DNA from 3 places in the Streptomyces sp. NPDC006624 genome. Region 2 is predicted to be linked to each of the others. Evidence: predicted binding sites of a transcription regulator. Region 2 holds the regulator's gene; each other region holds the start of a gene.
The links. Region 2 encodes HrcA, which represses chaperone genes, less so after heat shock. Its sites were predicted from a motif close to TTNGCACTCNGNNNNNCNGAGTGCNAA; they were not measured.
Positions count from the first base shown of each region.

Region 1: the regulator HrcA is predicted to act here: its motif matches at 2,497-2,523, upstream of groES (co-chaperone GroES).
Region 3: the regulator HrcA is predicted to act here: its motif matches at 3,718-3,744, upstream of groL (chaperonin GroEL).

Region 1 is NZ_JBEXOM010000010.1:210,163-215,527, reverse strand. Features, by position in the region: gene ABZY20_RS20695 (hypothetical protein) at 1-137, opposite strand, end outside; gene groL (chaperonin GroEL) at 304-1,929, opposite strand; gene groES (co-chaperone GroES) at 2,045-2,353, opposite strand; gene ABZY20_RS20680 (polysaccharide deacetylase family protein) at 2,741-3,460, opposite strand; gene ABZY20_RS20675 (polysaccharide deacetylase family protein) at 3,457-4,338, opposite strand; gene ABZY20_RS20670 (methyltransferase domain-containing protein) at 5,021-5,365, shown strand, end outside.
Region 2 is NZ_JBEXOM010000008.1:120,394-125,758, reverse strand. Features, by position in the region: gene hemW (radical SAM family heme chaperone HemW) at 1-162, shown strand, start outside; gene ABZY20_RS17485 (DUF3097 domain-containing protein) at 295-1,095, opposite strand; gene ABZY20_RS17480 (MBL fold metallo-hydrolase) at 1,127-1,858, opposite strand; gene hrcA (heat-inducible transcriptional repressor HrcA) at 2,030-3,046, shown strand; gene dnaJ (molecular chaperone DnaJ) at 3,046-4,179, shown strand; gene ABZY20_RS17465 (nitronate monooxygenase) at 4,418-5,365, shown strand, end outside.
Region 3 is NZ_JBEXOM010000006.1:294,564-299,928, reverse strand. Features, by position in the region: gene ABZY20_RS14310 (glucosyl-3-phosphoglycerate synthase) at 1-903, opposite strand, end outside; SAM riboswitch class I at 1,059-1,215, shown strand; gene thrC (threonine synthase) at 1,234-2,520, shown strand; gene ABZY20_RS14300 (ubiquitin-like small modifier protein 1) at 2,649-2,924, shown strand; gene ABZY20_RS14295 (cold-shock protein) at 3,371-3,574, shown strand; gene groL (chaperonin GroEL) at 3,906-5,365, shown strand, end outside.

The sequences.
Region 1 (5,365 bases), on a different contig from region 2:
AACGATTCCGCCATGGCGGCGAGGTTCAGCTCGTCCAGCGGGGTCGTCCTGCGGCCCCTGCGCAGTCCGCCCTCGGTGAGTTCCACCGTCCGCGCCAACGGGTTACGGGAGCGTTCCCCGTAGAGCACCTGGTTCATCCTGCCCCCTCCTGCTCCTGCCGCTCTGAGGGGTAGACCGTCTCCGGCCCTGGACGGTTGCATGATCGGCCGGGTTCCGGTGCCGGGAGGGCGCGGGTACGGCGAAGGCCCGGCAGCCCCTTTCGGGGTGCCGGGCCTTCGGCCGTGCTCTGGCGAACCGGTGTCGTCAGTGGGCGTGGCCGTGGCCGTGGCCCGCGGCGGCCGGCTCCTCCTCTTCCTTCTTCTCGACGACCAGGGTCTCGGTCGTGAGGAGGAGGGAGGCGATGGAGGCGGCGTTCTCCAGGGCGGAGCGGGTGACCTTGACCGGGTCGATGACGCCGGCCTTGATCAGGTCGCCGTACTCGCCGGTGGCGGCGTTGAAGCCCTGGCCCTTGTCGAGCTCGGCGACCTTGGAGGTGATGACGTAGCCCTCCAGGCCGGCGTTCTCGGCGATCCAGCGCAGCGGCTCGACGGCGGCGCGGCGGACGACCGCGACACCGGTGGCCTCGTCGCCGGTCTTGCCGAGGTTGCCCTCGAGGACCTTGACGGCGTGGACCAGCGCGGAGCCACCACCGGAGACGATGCCCTCCTCGACCGCGGCGCGGGTCGCGGAGATGGCGTCCTCCAGACGGTGCTTGCGCTCCTTGAGCTCGACCTCGGTGGCGGCACCCACGCGGATGACGCACACGCCGCCGGCCAGCTTCGCGAGGCGCTCCTGGAGCTTCTCGCGATCCCAGTCGGAGTCCGTGGTCTCGATCTCGGCCTTGATCTGGGCGACGCGGCCCTGCACGTCGTCCTTGCCGCCGGCACCGTCGACGATCGTGGTGTCGTCCTTGGTGACGGTGACGCGGCGGGCGGAGCCCAGCACGTCCAGGCCGACCTGGTCGAGCTTGAGGCCGACCTCCTCGGAGACGACCGTGGCGCCGGTGAGGACGGCCATGTCCTGCAGCATCGCCTTGCGGCGGTCGCCGAAGCCGGGGGCCTTCACCGCGACGGCGTTGAAGGTGCCGCGGATCTTGTTCACGACCAGGGTCGACAGGGCCTCGCCCTCGACGTCCTCGGCGATGATCAGCAGCGGCTTGGAGGCGTTGGTCTGGATGACCTTCTCCAGCAGCGGCAGCAGGTCCGCGATGGCGGAGATCTTGCCCTGCGTGATGAGGATGTACGGGTCGTCCAGGACGGCTTCCATGCGCTCCTGGTCCGTCACGAAGTACGGCGACAGGTAGCCCTTGTCGAAGGCCATGCCCTCGGTGAAGTCCAGCTCCAGACCGAAGGTGTTGGACTCCTCGACGGTGATGACACCGTCCTTGCCGACCTTGTCCATCGCCTCGGCGATGAGCTCGCCGACCTGCTGGTCCTGGGCGGACAGCGCGGCGACGGCGGCGATGTCGGACTTCTCGTCGATCGGGCGGGCCGAGGCGAGCAGGTCCTCGGAGACCGCGGCGACGGCGGCGTCGATGCCCTTCTTCAGGGCGGCCGGGGAGGCACCGGCGGCGACGTTCCTCAGGCCCTCGCGCACGAGCGCCTGGGCGAGCACGGTCGCGGTGGTCGTACCGTCACCCGCGATGTCGTTGGTCTTGGTCGCCACCTCCTTGACCAGCTGGGCACCGAGGTTCTCGTACGGGTCGTCGATCTCGACCTCGCGGGCGATCGTGACACCGTCGTTGGTGATGGTGGGAGCGCCGAACTTCTTGTCGATGACGACGTTGCGGCCCTTGGGGCCGATCGTCACCTTGACCGTGTCGGCAAGCTTGTTGACGCCGCGCTCGAGGGCGCGACGGGCGTCCTCGTCGAACTTCAGGATCTTCGCCATGGGAGCGTGAGCCCTCTTCCGGAATCTGGGTTACGGCACTGCGCCCCGGGCGCCCGGCTTCTTGACGATCGCGGGGGCCAGGGGCGCAGTTGAAAAGCAGTGTGCTTGGGGTGAATTACTTCTCGATGATCGCGAGCACGTCGCGGGCCGAGAGGACGAGGTACTCCTCGCCGTTGTACTTCACCTCGGTGCCGCCGTACTTGCTGTAGAGCACGACGTCGCCGACGGAGACGTCGAGCGGAAGACGGTTACCGTCCTCGAAGCGGCCCGGGCCAACGGCCAGGACGACGCCCTCCTGGGGCTTCTCCTTGGCGGTGTCCGGAATGACCAGGCCCGAGGCCGTGGTCTGCTCGGCGTCCAGCGGCTGGACCACGATGCGGTCCTCGAGCGGCTTGATGGCAACCTTGCTGGCGGTCGTCACGATCCGACCTCCCCCTTCGGAGATCTCACGGGGTTAACTGTCTGAGGTGGCGACCAGGTCGATCCGTCGTCGCGGGTGCCGGACCTGCCCGTCGCTTGTTTGGCACTCTCCCGGTGGGAGTGCCAGAGCCGAGACTATGACCGCGATTAGCACTCGGTCAAGCGGACTGCTAATTGCGGGCGGCGCGTCGGCCTGGTCCGGAGGGCGGCGGGCGGGTCGGCGGGCGGTTCGGGGGGCAGTTCGAGGGCCGTGCACGGCGGGTCGGCGGGCAGGTCGGTGGGCCGTACGCGGCGGGTCGGGGGGCCGTACGCGGCGGGTCGGCGGGCGGGTCGGGGGGCCGTACGCGGCGGGTCGTGCGGCCGGGTTGTGCGCGGCGGCCTCGCCGAGCCGTCAGAGGTGGTCCTCCAGGCGCCCCACCCGCAGCCCTCTGCCCTCGATCTCCCTCAGCAGGCGCTCGGTCCGTTCCGTGAGCGTCAGGGAGGCCGTGTCTCCCGACGGGACCGAGACGATGTCGCCGCGGCGCAGACCGGGCCTGCCGCGGGTGTACGTCAGGACGCCGTCGGTGCCCAGGGACGCGCGCCAGAGGACGACCGCCCTGATGCCGCAGTCGGCCGCGGCGCGCAGGGTCACCCGGTCGTAGGTGCCGTAGGGCGGGCGGAGGAGGGTGGGGCGGATGCCGAAGCGGGAGCGGAGCTTGTGCTGCTGGCCGCAGATCTCGGCGCGCTGGCCCGCGTAGGGCAGACCGCGCAGGGCGGGGTGGTCGAGGGTGTGGTTCTGCAGGGAGGCGCCGACCGCGCGCAGCCGGGCGAAGTGGCCGTAGCCGGGGCCCACGACGCTGTCGGTGAGGAACATGCTCACCGGCAGCCGCCGTTCACGGACCAGGCCGACGAAGCGGGGGTCGCGTTCGGCGCCGTCGTCGTAGGTGAGGAAGACGACCGGGTCGCGGGTGGGGACGTGGTCGACGACGGGCGGCAGGGGGCGGCCGGCCGGGTGTGCGGGGGCCTGGGCGCGGCCGTCGGCGGGTCCGGGCCGCCGCTGTCCCGCCGGGTCCGCGCAGCCGGCCAGCAGGAGCAGCCCGGCGCACAGCGCGGCGGCGGCCGGGCGCCTCACAGGTAGTCCTCCAGCCGCCCGACCGCGAAGCCCTCGGACCTGACCTCGTTCAAAAAGCGACGGATCATGTCCGCCATCGAGCCCTTCCACTGCTCGCGGCCCCGGAAGTGGGTGAGGACGATGTCGCCCGGACGCAGCCGCCGGTCCCCCTCGCGGTACTCCCAGCGGTCGGGGAAGACCTCCTGGTTCCAGAGCGGGACGTAGGCGATGCCGCAGGCCTTGGCGGCGCGCAGGGTCGTCCGGTCGTAGCTGCCGTAGGGCGGGCGGAAGAGGGCGGGGCGGGTGCCGAAGCGCTTGGCCAGGTAGCGCTGCATGCCGCAGATCTCGCGCTTCTGCTGCCGGTACGACAGGCTCGGCAGGCGGGGGTGGTGGAGGGTGTGGTTGTTCAGCGCCACGCCCCGGGCCTGCATCCTGCGGAAGTAGCGGGGGTCGTCCTTGACCAGGTAGCCGCTGAGGAACGCGGTGTAGGGCACGTCGAGGTCGCTCATCATCCGCAGGAACGCCGGGTCCTTCTCGGCGCCGTCGTCGATCGTGAGGAAGACGACCTTGTCCCGGGTGGGGACGGTGGTGAAGACGGGCGGGAGGTTCAGCCTGCGGTGGCCGGTCACCTCGAAGCCCTCGCGGGTCCTGATCCTGGGCTTCCTGGCCGGGGGCGGCGGGGCGGACAGCGGGGCCTGTGCCAGCCCCCAGCGGTGGGCGGCGGCGACCCGGGCGGCGTGCGCGGCGCCCAGTCTGCTCGCGTAGGAGTCGAGCGCGCGGGCCGGGGGCGCGTCGAGGGGCTGCTGGCCGCCGGCGGGGGTCACCTCGTCGCCGGCACCGCCCTGCGCGCAGCCCGAGGCGATGGCGGCGAGAACGAGAGCCGCGAGCCCGACGCGCACGCCGCCGGACGCGCGGAGCCGGGCACCGGGGGATCTCCGGCGTACCGGACGACCGGACACCGGGCGAGGCACGTCCCCGGGCATCCGGCGGGCCGCGTCCCCGGACAGCGGGCGCGTCGCGTCTCTGGACGCCGGGCGGGGCGCGTCCCTGGACACCGGGCGGGACTCACCCTCGGGCACCCGGCGGACCGCACCCTCGGGCACCGGGCGGGGCGAGCACCCGGACACCGGGCCGGACTCGCCCCCGGGCATCGGACGCGTCGCGTCCCCGGACACCGGGCCGGACGCACCCCCGAGCACCGAGCGGACCGCACCCTGGGACACCGGACGGGGCGCGCACCCGGACACCGGGCCCGTCGCGCTCCCGGAAACCAGGCCGGACTCACCCCCGGACACCGCACGGGCCTCGCCCTCGGCCACCGAACCGGACTCGCCCCCGGCCACCGGACCGGACGCGTCCCCGGACGCCCCCCGGGACGCGTCGTCCGGTGTTCCGTGCGACGCGCTGTCGGCAGAAGTCGGGCCCGATGCCCCGGTTTTGTCAGTTTGTACGACTTCTCGCATGGTGCCGGATCCTCGCAGCCCGTCCGGGCGGAGCGGGCCCGACACCGCGGCCGAGGGCGCTCCGTCCACCGACTGGCCCACACGCCCCCGCGCGGGCGCCGTGGCCGACAATGAACCGGTGAACGACCTCGCCCCCCTCCTCACCCCCGAAGGCCGCGCCCTCCTCGACGAGGTGCGGGACACCGACCCCGCGCAGGAGCTGGCCGTCGCGACCCGGCTGCGCCGCGAGCATCCGGCCGAGCTGGTGTCGGCGGCGCTGGGGCAGGCGCGGCTGCGGCAGCGGGCGGCGGTGAAGTTCGGGGCGGAGGACGCGGGCCGGATGTTCTTCACGCCGAACGGGGTCGAGCAGTCGACCCGGGCGAGCGTGGCGGCGTACCGGGCCCGGCGCCTGGCCGATCTGGGCGTCAACTCGGTCGCCGACCTGTGCTGCGGCATCGGCGGTGACGCGATCGCGCTGGCCCGT
Region 2 (5,365 bases):
GGGGTGCCGCTGTCGCTGCTGCGGGAGGAGGGGCTCGCGGCGTCCCGGCGGGCCCTGGCGGACGGGCTGCTTCAGGAGCGGCCGTACCAGGAGGGGCGGGCCGTGCTCACCTTGCGCGGGCGGTTGCTGGCGGACGGTGTCGTGCGCGATCTGGTGGACTGAGGCGCGCGGCGTGGGTGCCGGGGCCGGGGCGTCGGGCCCGGCCGAGCCGGGTGCCGCGCCCACCCGTGCCGCCCCCGGCGGCACGACGGCCCGCAGCTGCGCCTGGTGAATGCCGGCAGGTACGCCCGCGGCTCACGCCGTCACGAAGTCGATCAGTTCCTCCACCCGGCCCAGCAGTTCCGGCTCCAGGTCCTTGTACGACCGCACCCCCGACAGGATCCGCTGCCAGGCCGCGCCCGTGTTCTCCGGCCAGCCCAGGGCCCGGCACACGCCCGTCTTCCAGTCCTGGCCCCTCGGGATCCGGGGCCAGGCCCCGATGCCCAGGGACGCCGGCTTCACCGCTTCCCAGATGTCGATGTAGGGGTGGCCGACCACCAGCGCGTGCTCGCTGGTCACCGACCGGGCGATGCGCCACTCCTTCGAGCCCGGGACGAGGTGGTCGACCAGGACGCCGAGGCGGGCGTCGGGGCCCGGGGCGAAGGAGTCGACGATGGCGGGAAGGTCGTCGACGCCCTCCAGGTACTCCACGACCACGCCCTCGACGCGCAGGTCGTCGCCCCACACCTTCTCGACCAGCTCGGCGTCGTGCCGGCCCTCGACGTAGATGCGGCCGGCGCGGGCCACGCGGGCGCGGGCGCCGGGGACGGCCACCGAGCCGGAGGCGGTGCGGGTGGGGCGGGCCGGGCCGCCGGACGAGGGGCGGACCAGCGTCACGGCCCTGCCCTCCAGCAGGAAACCGCGCGGTTCCATCGGGAAGACCCGGTGCTTGCCGAAGCGGTCCTCCAGCGTGACCGTGCCCGCCTCGCAGCGGATCACCGCGCCGCAGAAGCCCGTACCGGACTCCTCGACCACCAGGCCCGGCTCCGCGGGGACCTCGGGAACCGGCTGGGGCTTCTTCCACGGCGGGGTCAGGTCCGGAGAGTACTGGCGCATTCGGATGACGATAGGAGAAGCCGCGGGGCGATCACGGAGACACGCCGAAACGGGCCGTCAGCGCGTCGCGCTGGGCCCGGACGAACGCCGCGTCCACCACCGCTCCGTGACCGGGCACGTACAGCGCGTCCTCGCCGCCCAGGGCGAGCAGCCGGTCCAGGGCGGCCGGCCACCGCGACGGCACGGCGTCCGGGCCCGCCTGCGGCTCGCCGGACTCCTCGACCAGGTCGCCGCAGAACACCACCTCCGGATCGCCCGGCACCAGCACCGCCAGGTCGTACGCGGTGTGCCCCGGGCCCACGTTCGCCAGCAGCACCTGGCACCCGCCGCCCAGGTCCAGGGTCCACTCGCCGGAGACCAGGTGGCGGGGGGCGGCCAGCCGCCCGGCCGCCTCCCGCGCGACGTCCTCCGCCAGGCCGTTGCGCTCCGCGTCCGCAGCCAGCTCCTCACGGTCCCGCAGCCGCGTCAGCACCGTGTCCACGCCCACCGCCGCGAACACCTCCGCGTCCGGGAAGGCCGCCGTCCCGAAGACGTGATCGAAGTGGGGGTGGGTCAGCGCGAGATGTGTCACACGACGACCGGTCAGCGAGTGTGCCTGCTCACGCAGCCGCGCGCCCTCGGCCGGGCTGGAGCCCGCGTCGATCACGAGGACCGCGTCCGCACCGGCGACCAGCCCCGCCGTGCAGTCCCACACCGGCAGCCGGCACCGCCCCACCCCGGCGGCCACGCGCTCCCACCCCGCCTCTTCCCAAGTCACCGTCATACCGCGACGCTAGCGGTGCCCCCCGCCGCGGGCACGGCGCCGCACGACCAGCCTTGCCGACGGTGTACCCCACCGCCGTACACTGGGCCGGGGAATGCTGGCACTCGCACGCGCAGAGTGCCAGGCCGTGAACGGCGGGCAACGGGCGGACGACTTCTGGAGGTGTGCGCGATGCTCAGTGAACGCAGACTGCAGGTGCTGCGCGCCATCGTCCAGGACTACGTCGGCACCGAGGAGCCGGTCGGCTCCAAGGCCCTCACCGAGCGGCACAACCTCGGCGTCTCCCCGGCGACCGTCCGCAACGACATGGCGGCCCTCGAGGACGAGGGGTACATCGCCCAGCCGCACACCAGCGCCGGGCGCATCCCCACCGACAAGGGCTACCGCCTGTTCGTGGACAAGCTCGCCGGTGTCAAGCCCATGACCGCGCCCGAGCGGCGCGCGATCCAGAACTTCCTGGAGGGCGCCGTCGACCTCGACGACGTCGTGGCGCGCACGGTGCGGCTGCTCGCGCAGCTCACCCGCCAGGTCGCCGTCGTGCAGTACCCGTCGCTGACCCGGTCCACCGTGCGGCACGTGGAGCTGCTCTCGCTGGCGCCCGCGCGGGTGATGCTCGTGCTGATCACGGACACCGGGCGGGTCGAGCAGCGGGTGGTCGACTGTCCGGCGCCCTTCGGCGAGGCCTCCCTCGCGGATCTGCGTGCCCGTCTCAACAGCCGTGTGGCGAACCGCCGTTTCGCGGATGTGCCGAGTCTGGTGGAAGATCTCCCGGAGGCGTTCGAGCACGAGGACCGGGGTACGGTCTCCACGGTGCTCTCCACACTCCTGGAGACGCTCGTCGAGGAGAACGAGGAGCGGCTGATGATCGGCGGCACCGCCAATCTGACCCGCTTCGGTCATGACTTCCCCCTCACGATCCGGCCGGTGCTGGAGGCGCTCGAGGAGCAGGTCGTGCTCCTCAAGCTGCTCGGCGAGGCGAAGGATCCGGGCGTGACCGTCCGTATCGGTCACGAGAACGCCCACGAAGGACTCAACTCCACGTCCGTCGTGTCGGTCGGCTACGGTTCGGGCGGCGAGGCAGTCGCCAAGCTCGGCGTGGTCGGACCGACCCGCATGGACTACCCGGGAACGATGGGAGCGGTACGCGCAGTGGCACGGTACGTCGGACAGATCCTGGCGGAGTCGTAGTGGCCACGGACTACTACGCCGTACTCGGCGTGCGCCGCGACGCGTCGCAGGAAGAGATCAAGAAGGCCTTCCGGCGGCTCGCCCGCGAGCTGCACCCGGACGTCAATCCGGATCCGAAGACCCAGGAGCGGTTCAAGGAGATCAACGCCGCCTACGAGGTGCTGTCGGACCCGCAGAAGAAGCAGGTCTACGACCTCGGCGGCGACCCGCTCTCGCAGGCCGGCGGCGGCGCGGGCGGCTTCGGGGCCGGCGGCTTCGGCAACTTCTCGGACATCATGGACGCCTTCTTCGGCACGGCGTCGCAGCGCGGACCGCGCTCGCGCACCCGCCGCGGCCAGGACGCCATGATCCGCATCGAGGTGGAGCTCGACGAGGCGGCCTTCGGCACGACGAAGGACATCCAGGTCGACACGGCCGTCGTCTGCAACACCTGCAACGGCGAGGGCGCGGCGCCGGGCACCTCGGCGCAGACCTGCGACATGTGCCGCGGCCGCGGTGAGGTGTCGCAGGTGACCCGGTCCTTCCTGGGCCAGGTCATGACGTCCCGCCCCTGCCCCCAGTGCCAGGGCTTCGGCACGGTGGTCCCGACCCCGTGCCCCGAGTGCGCCGGCGACGGCCGCGTGCGGTCCCGCCGCACGCTCACGGTCAAGATCCCGGCCGGTGTCGACAACGGCACGCGCATCCAGCTCGCCGGGGAGGGCGAGGTCGGCCCGGGCGGCGGCCCGGCCGGTGACCTCTACGTCGAGATCCACGAGCTGCCGCACAGCACGTTCCAGCGGCGCGGCGACGACCTGCACTGCACGGTGACGATCCCCATGACGGCGGCGGCCCTCGGCACGAAGGTGCCGCTGGAGACGCTCGACGGCATGGAGGAGGTCGACATCCGCCCGGGCACCCAGTCCGGCCAGTCGATCCCGCTGCACGGCCGGGGCGTCACGCACCTGCGCGGCGGCGGACGCGGCGACCTCATCGTCCACGTCGAGGTCCAGACCCCGACCAAGCTCGACCCCGAGCAGGAGCGGCTGCTGCGCGAGCTCTCCAAGCTCCGCGGCGAGGAGCGCCCGCAGGGCCAGTTCCAGCCGGGGCAGCAGGGGTTGTTCTCGCGGTTGAAGGATGCGTTCAACGGGCGCTGACGGAGGGCTGTCCGGCGTCTGCCGGGGGTCCGGGGGTCGCCCTCCGGGCAGGCACAGTCAGCCGGGGCAGCAGGGGTTGTTCCCGCGCTTGAAGGACGCGTTCAACGGGCGCTGACGGAGGGCGGCCCGCGGGTGGCCGCGGGCCTTCCGCGGGCAAGAGGAGGCGCACGTTTCCTCTGGTCTATGCCACCCGCAGGCCGGATTCGGACTTGTTCGGAGGACGTGACAACATGCCGTCATGTCCTCCGCACTGACCGATCTCTTCCCTCTCCCGATCGTGCAGGCCCCCATGGCGGGCGGCGTTTCGGTGCCGCAGCTCGCGGCCGCCGTGTGCGAGGCGGGCGGGCTCGGTTTCCTCGCCGCCGGTTACAAGACCGCCGACGGGATGTACCAGGAGATCAAGCAGCTCCGGAGCCTCACCAGCAGGCCCTTCGGCATCAACGTCTTCCTGCCCCAGCCGGAGTACGCCGACCCCGCCGCCGTCGACGTCTACGCCCACCAGCTCGCCGGCGAGGCCACCTGGTACGAGACCGAGCTCGGTGATCCGGAGAGCGGCCGCGACGACGGCTTCGAGGCGAAACTCGTGGTGCTGCGCGACAACCCCGTACCGGTGGTGTCCTTCCACTTCGGCGTCCCGAGCCGTGAGGTCGTCGACGCCCTGCACCGCGTCGGCACCTTCGTGCTGGCCGCCGCGACCACCCCCGACGAGGCCAGGGCCGTCGAGCGGGCGGGTGCGGACGCGGTCATCGCGCAGGGCGTCGAGGCGGGCGGCCACCAGGGCACGCACCGCGACGTCCCCGAGACGGACGGCTCCGGACTGGGCCTGCTGTCGCTGGTCGCCCAGGTGCGCGAGGCCGTCGGCATCCCGATCGTCGCCGCGGGCGGCATCATGCGCGGCGGCCAGATCGCCGCCGTGCTCGCCGCGGGCGCCAGCGCGGCCCAGCTGGGCACCGCGTTCCTCGCCACGCACGAGTCGGGAGCGCACGCCCTGCACAAGCAGGCGCTGACCAACCCCCTGTTCGTACGGACGGAGCTGACCCGGGCGTTCTCGGGGCGGCCCGCGCGGGGCCTGGTCAACCGGTTCCTGCGGGAGCACGGGCCCTACGCGCCCGCCGCCTATCCCGAGCTGCACCACCTCACCGCGCCGCTGCGCAAGGCCGCCGCCAAGGCGGGGGACGCGCAGGCC
Region 3 (5,365 bases), on a different contig from region 2:
CGGCGGACGCTCCTCGGTGTCGACCGAGTACGTCCGCGGTTCGAAGCCGTCGCCGCCCCGCTCGAACTGCGTCAGGGACGGCCGGATCAGATGCCCGCGGGCCAGCCGCAGCTGCGCCGTGCGGTAGATCTCGGCGGCCATCCGGCCCAGCGCCTGCCCGTCCTGGTGCCGGTGCTTGCGCACCCCGATGTCCACCTGGGCGAGGGCGTCAAGGCCCACCAGGTGCAGGGCGTCCACCAGCATCCCCAGCTCGACGCCGTACCCGACGGGGAACGGGAGCTGCTCCAGCAGCGAGCGGCGGGCCGCGTACTCGCCGCCGAGCGGCTGCACGAAGCCGGCCAGCCGCGGCCAGTGCATGTTGAGCAGCGGGCGCGCCATCAGCTCGGTGACCCGGCCGCCCTGCCCGGCGGCGCCCCCGAGCGGGCGGTCGTACATGCCCTTCACCAGGGCCACGTCCGGCTCGGTGAGCAGCGGGCCCACGATCCCGGAGACGAAGTCGGACGAGAAGTCCCGCAGGTCGGCGTCGACGAAGCAGACGATGTCCCCGCGTGTGGCGAGCAGCGAGCGCCACAGCACCTCGCCCTTGCCGGGCACGGCCGGCAGGCGCGGGAGTATCGCGTCCCGGTGCACCACCGTCGCGCCCGCCGCGGCGGCCACCTCGGAGGTGCGGTCGGTCGATCCCGAGTCCACGACGACCAGCTCGTCGACCAGCGGGACCTGCAGCATCAGGTCGTGGCGGATCACGGCGGCGATGTCGCCGACCGTCTCCTCCTCGTTGAGCGCGGGCAGCACCACGCTGACCGTCTGGCCGGTGCGCTGCTTGGCGGCCAGGATCCGGTGGAGCGGGCGCTCGGTCGCGGACCAGGAACGGGTGCCCAGCCAGCGCTCGACTTCTTCCAGCACCGTGGCGGCTCCTTAGCGTTCTCTCGGCGGGACGGACTGTGAGCCATCTCGCGGTTCGGACGACTATCTCAACTGTCCTGGTCGTCGGTTACAGTCTTGAACAACGCGGATGACCATCGCATGTCAGGCGTCAACCGTTGTTAACAACCACATACAGCTCATCCAGAGGGGCAGAGGGATACGGCCCGATGAAGCCCCGGCAACCCTCCAGCCGGTTCTCGTAGGTCACTGGCGACCACCTCCGCGAGGCTCCCGGCTAGGGAAGGTGCCAAATCCGTCTCACGGCGAGATGCGTCGTGAGGAAGATGAGGAGAAAGGGCCTCGCCTCACATGGCTGTGCAGACTGTTGCAAGCACCACGAACTCCACCGTAGACCTCGGCCCGGCCGCCGCCCTGAGCTGCCGCGAGTGCGGTCACCGCGTGCCCCTCGGCCCGGTCTTCGCCTGCGAGGAGTGTTTCGGCCCGCTGGAGATCGCCTACGACTTCTCGGCCTACGACGCCGAGGAGCTGCGGAAGAAGATCGAGGCGGGCCCCGCGAACATCTGGCGCTACGCCCCGCTGCTGCCGGTCCCGGCCGACGTGGCGGACAAGCCGAACATCAACCCGGGCTGGACCAAGCTCGTCCAGGCCGACAACCTCGCGCGCGAGCTGGGCGTCGACGCCGGGAAGCTCTTCGTCAAGGACGACTCCGGCAACCCGACGCACTCCTTCAAGGACCGCGTCGTCGCACAGGCCCTGGAGGCGGCGCGCGCCTTCGGCTTCACCACCCTCTCCTGCTCCTCCACCGGCAACCTCGCCGGCGCGGTGGGCGCCGCGGCGGCCCGGGCCGGTTTCCGCTCGTGCGTGTTCATCCCGCACGACCTGGAGCAGGGCAAGGTCGTCATGGCCGCGGTCTACGGCGGCGAGCTCGTCGGCATCGAGGGCAACTACGACGACGTGAACCGCTTCTGCTCCGAGCTGATCGGCGACCCGGCCGGCGAGGGCTGGGGCTTCGTCAACGTCAACCTGCGGCCGTACTACGCGGAGGGCTCCAAGACGCTGGCGTACGAGATCTGCGAGCAGCTCGGCTGGCGGCTGCCCGACCAGCTCGTGGTGCCGATCGCCTCCGGCTCCCAGCTCACGAAGATCGACAAGGGCCTGCAGGAGCTGATCAAGCTCGGCCTGGTCGAGGACAAGCCGTACAAGATCTTCGGCGCGCAGGCCGAGGGCTGCTCGCCGGTGTCCACGGCGTTCAAGGCCGGTCACGACGTCGTGCGCCCCCAGAAGCCGGACACCATCGCCAAGTCCCTGGCGATCGGCAACCCGGCGGACGGGCCGTACGTGCTCGACATCGCGCGGCGCACGGGCGGTGCGGTGGAGGACGTGACGGACGAGCAGGTCGTCGACGCGATCAAGGTCCTCGCCCGGACCGAGGGGATCTTCGCGGAGACCGCCGGTGGCGTGACGGTGGGCGTGACGAGGAAGCTCATCGACGACGGAGTGCTGGATCCGTCGAAGACGACCGTGGTGCTGAACACCGGGGACGGTCTGAAGACGCTGGACGCGGTGGCCGGGACCGGTCTCACCGCGACCATTCGGCCCAGCCTGGAGTCGTTCCGGGACGCCGGACTCGTCTGATTCGTTGTTCGCTGCGGGCCGGTCGGGGCTGGTCGCGCCCACGCGCCGGAGCCGCATGTCGACACAGCCCCCGCGCCCCTGAGGGCGCGCCCCAGCCGTTGCTCAAGAAGAACCGGAGGACATGTCCGATGAGCGTCACCGTTCGCATCCCCACCATCCTGCGCACCTACACCGGCGGGCAGGCCGAGGTCGCCGCCGACGGGGCGACCCTGGGCGAGGTCATCGCCGACCTGGAGAAGAACCACACCGGGATCGCCGCCCGGGTGCTGGACGACCAGGGGAAGCTGCGCCGGTTCGTCAACGTCTACGTGAACGACGACGACGTGCGCTTCGAGCAGGGGCTGGAGACGGCCACGCCGGACGGCGCCGGAGTGTCGATCATCCCGGCCGTCGCCGGCGGCTGAACCGGCCGGCCGGGCTGATTGTTACCTTCAGTAACTCCGGTCACCGAGAGTGCATCGAATTGCCCCCTCCGTGAGAGAAGCGGAGGGGGCAATTCTGCGTGATTGAGCGCGGTAGAGTTGGGGAACACGGTCCTGATCCATTGATCGGAACCCTGAATTCCTGCCGCCTGCCCGACAAGATGTAGCCAAAGTGTGCGCGTCTTTCGCGGCTTTTGTTCCCTTTGTGTGGCCCGACTTGACCCGAATTCAGGCGAATTCTCCCCACATTCCGGACCCCTCACGTCCAGAATTCTCGTCCGATTGACCTGTTGCAGACGGCAGTTGGACAGATACATTCAGCCGCGGTCGACGCGTTCCGGCGCACGCCCCCAACCGTGGGGGGTGAGGTCTGACCCGGATCCGCGAAGTGTGGATCTGTGCAAGGGCCAGTAATAGGGGAGTTAGGCATGGCTCAGGGCACCGTCAAGTGGTTCAACGCGGAGAAGGGGTACGGCTTCATCGCGGTCGACGGTGGTGCGGATGTTTTCGTCCACTACAGCGCGATCCAGATGGACGGCTACCGCACCCTGGAAGAGGGCCAGCGGGTCGAGTTCGAAATCTCGCAGGGCCAGAAGGGCCCGCAGGCCGACATGGTTCGCGTCACTGCCTGAACGCGCACCACGACCAACGCACCAGCGACCGGTCTTCTCTGAAGGGCCCGCACCCCCCGGGGTGCGGGCCCTTCGGCCTGTTCGAAGGAGGTTCCGGGGGGTGTTCGCGGGTGGCTGACGCCCCGCCCGATCCCCGGGAGGCGCTTGCACTCGCCATGCCCGAGTGCTAATCATTGCGTTAGCACTCTGAAGGTGAGAGTGACAACGTAAGGACCGGGTCGGTGAGGCCACGGGCCGGGTGGGGCAAGGAACCACCGGGTCGGGGGCCGTCCGTCGCGGGCGCGGGCGCGGTCCGAAGTAATCACCCCCAGTCCTGGAGGGACCACTTCACATGGCCAAGATCATCGCGTTCGACGAGGAGGCGCGGCGCGGCCTCGAGCGCGGCATGAACCAGCTCGCGGACGCCGTCAAGGTGACGCTCGGCCCCAAGGGCCGCAACGTCGTCCTCGAGAAGAAGTGGGGCGCGCCCACGATCACCAACGACGGCGTGTCCATCGCCAAGGAGATCGAGCTCGAGGACCCGTACGAGAAGATCGGCGCCGAGCTGGTCAAGGAAGTCGCCAAGAAGACGGACGACGTCGCCGGTGACGGTACGACCACCGCGACCGTCCTCGCCCAGGCCCTGGTGCGCGAGGGTCTGCGCAACGTCGCCGCCGGCGCCAACCCGATGGCCCTCAAGCGCGGTATCGAGCGCGCCGTCGAGGCCGTCTCCGCCGCCCTGCTGGAGCAGGCGAAGGACGTCGAGACCAAGGAGCAGATCGCCTCCACGGCCTCCATCTCCGCCGCCGACACCCAGATCGGCGAGCTCATCGCCGAGGCCATGGACAAGGTCGGCAAGGAAGGCGTCATCACCGTCGAGGAGTCCCAGACCTTCGGTCTGGAGCTGGAGCTCACCGAGGGTATGCGCTTCGACAAGGGCTACATCTCGGCGTACTTCGCCACCGACATGGAGCGTATGGAGGCCGTCCTCGACGACCCGTACATCCTGATCGCGAACTCCAAGATCTCGAACGTCAAGGACCTGCTCCCGCTCCTGGAGAAGGTCATGCAGTCGGGCAAGCCGCTGCTGATCATCGCCGAGGACGTCGAGGGCGAGGCCCTGTCGACCCTGGTCGTCAACAAGATCCGCGGCACCTTCAAGTCGGTCGCCGTCAAGGCCCCGGGCTTCGGTGACCGCCGCAAGGCGATGCTGCAGGACATCGGCATCCTCACCGGCGGCGAGGTGATCTCCGAGGAGGTCGGCCTCAAGCTGGAGAACGCCACGCTGGACCTGCTGGGCCGCGCCCGCAAGGTCGTCATCACCAAGGACGAGACCACGATCGTCGACGGTGCCGGCTCCGCCGACCAGGTCCAGGGCCGGGTCAACCAGATCCGCGCCGAGATCGAGAACAGCGACTCGGACTACGACCGCGAGAAGCTGCAGGAGCGCCTGGCGAAGCTCGCCGGCGGCGTCGCGGTCATCAAGGCCGGTGCCGCCACCGAGGTGGAGCTCAAGGAGCGCAAGCACCGCATCGAGGACGCCGTGCGCAACGCCAAGGCGGCCGTCGAGGAGGGCATCGTCGCCGGTGGTGGCGTGGCCCTGCTGCAGGCCTCCCAGGTCTTCGAGAAGCTGGAGCTCGAGGGTGACGAGGCGACCGGCGCCAACGCCGTGAAGCTCGCGCTGGAGGCCCCGCTGAAGCAGATCGCCGTCAACGGTGGTCTCGAGGGCGGCGTCGTCGTGGAGAAGGTCCGCAACCTCCAGGTCGGCCACGGCCTGAACGCCGCGACCGGTGAGTACGTCGACATGATCGC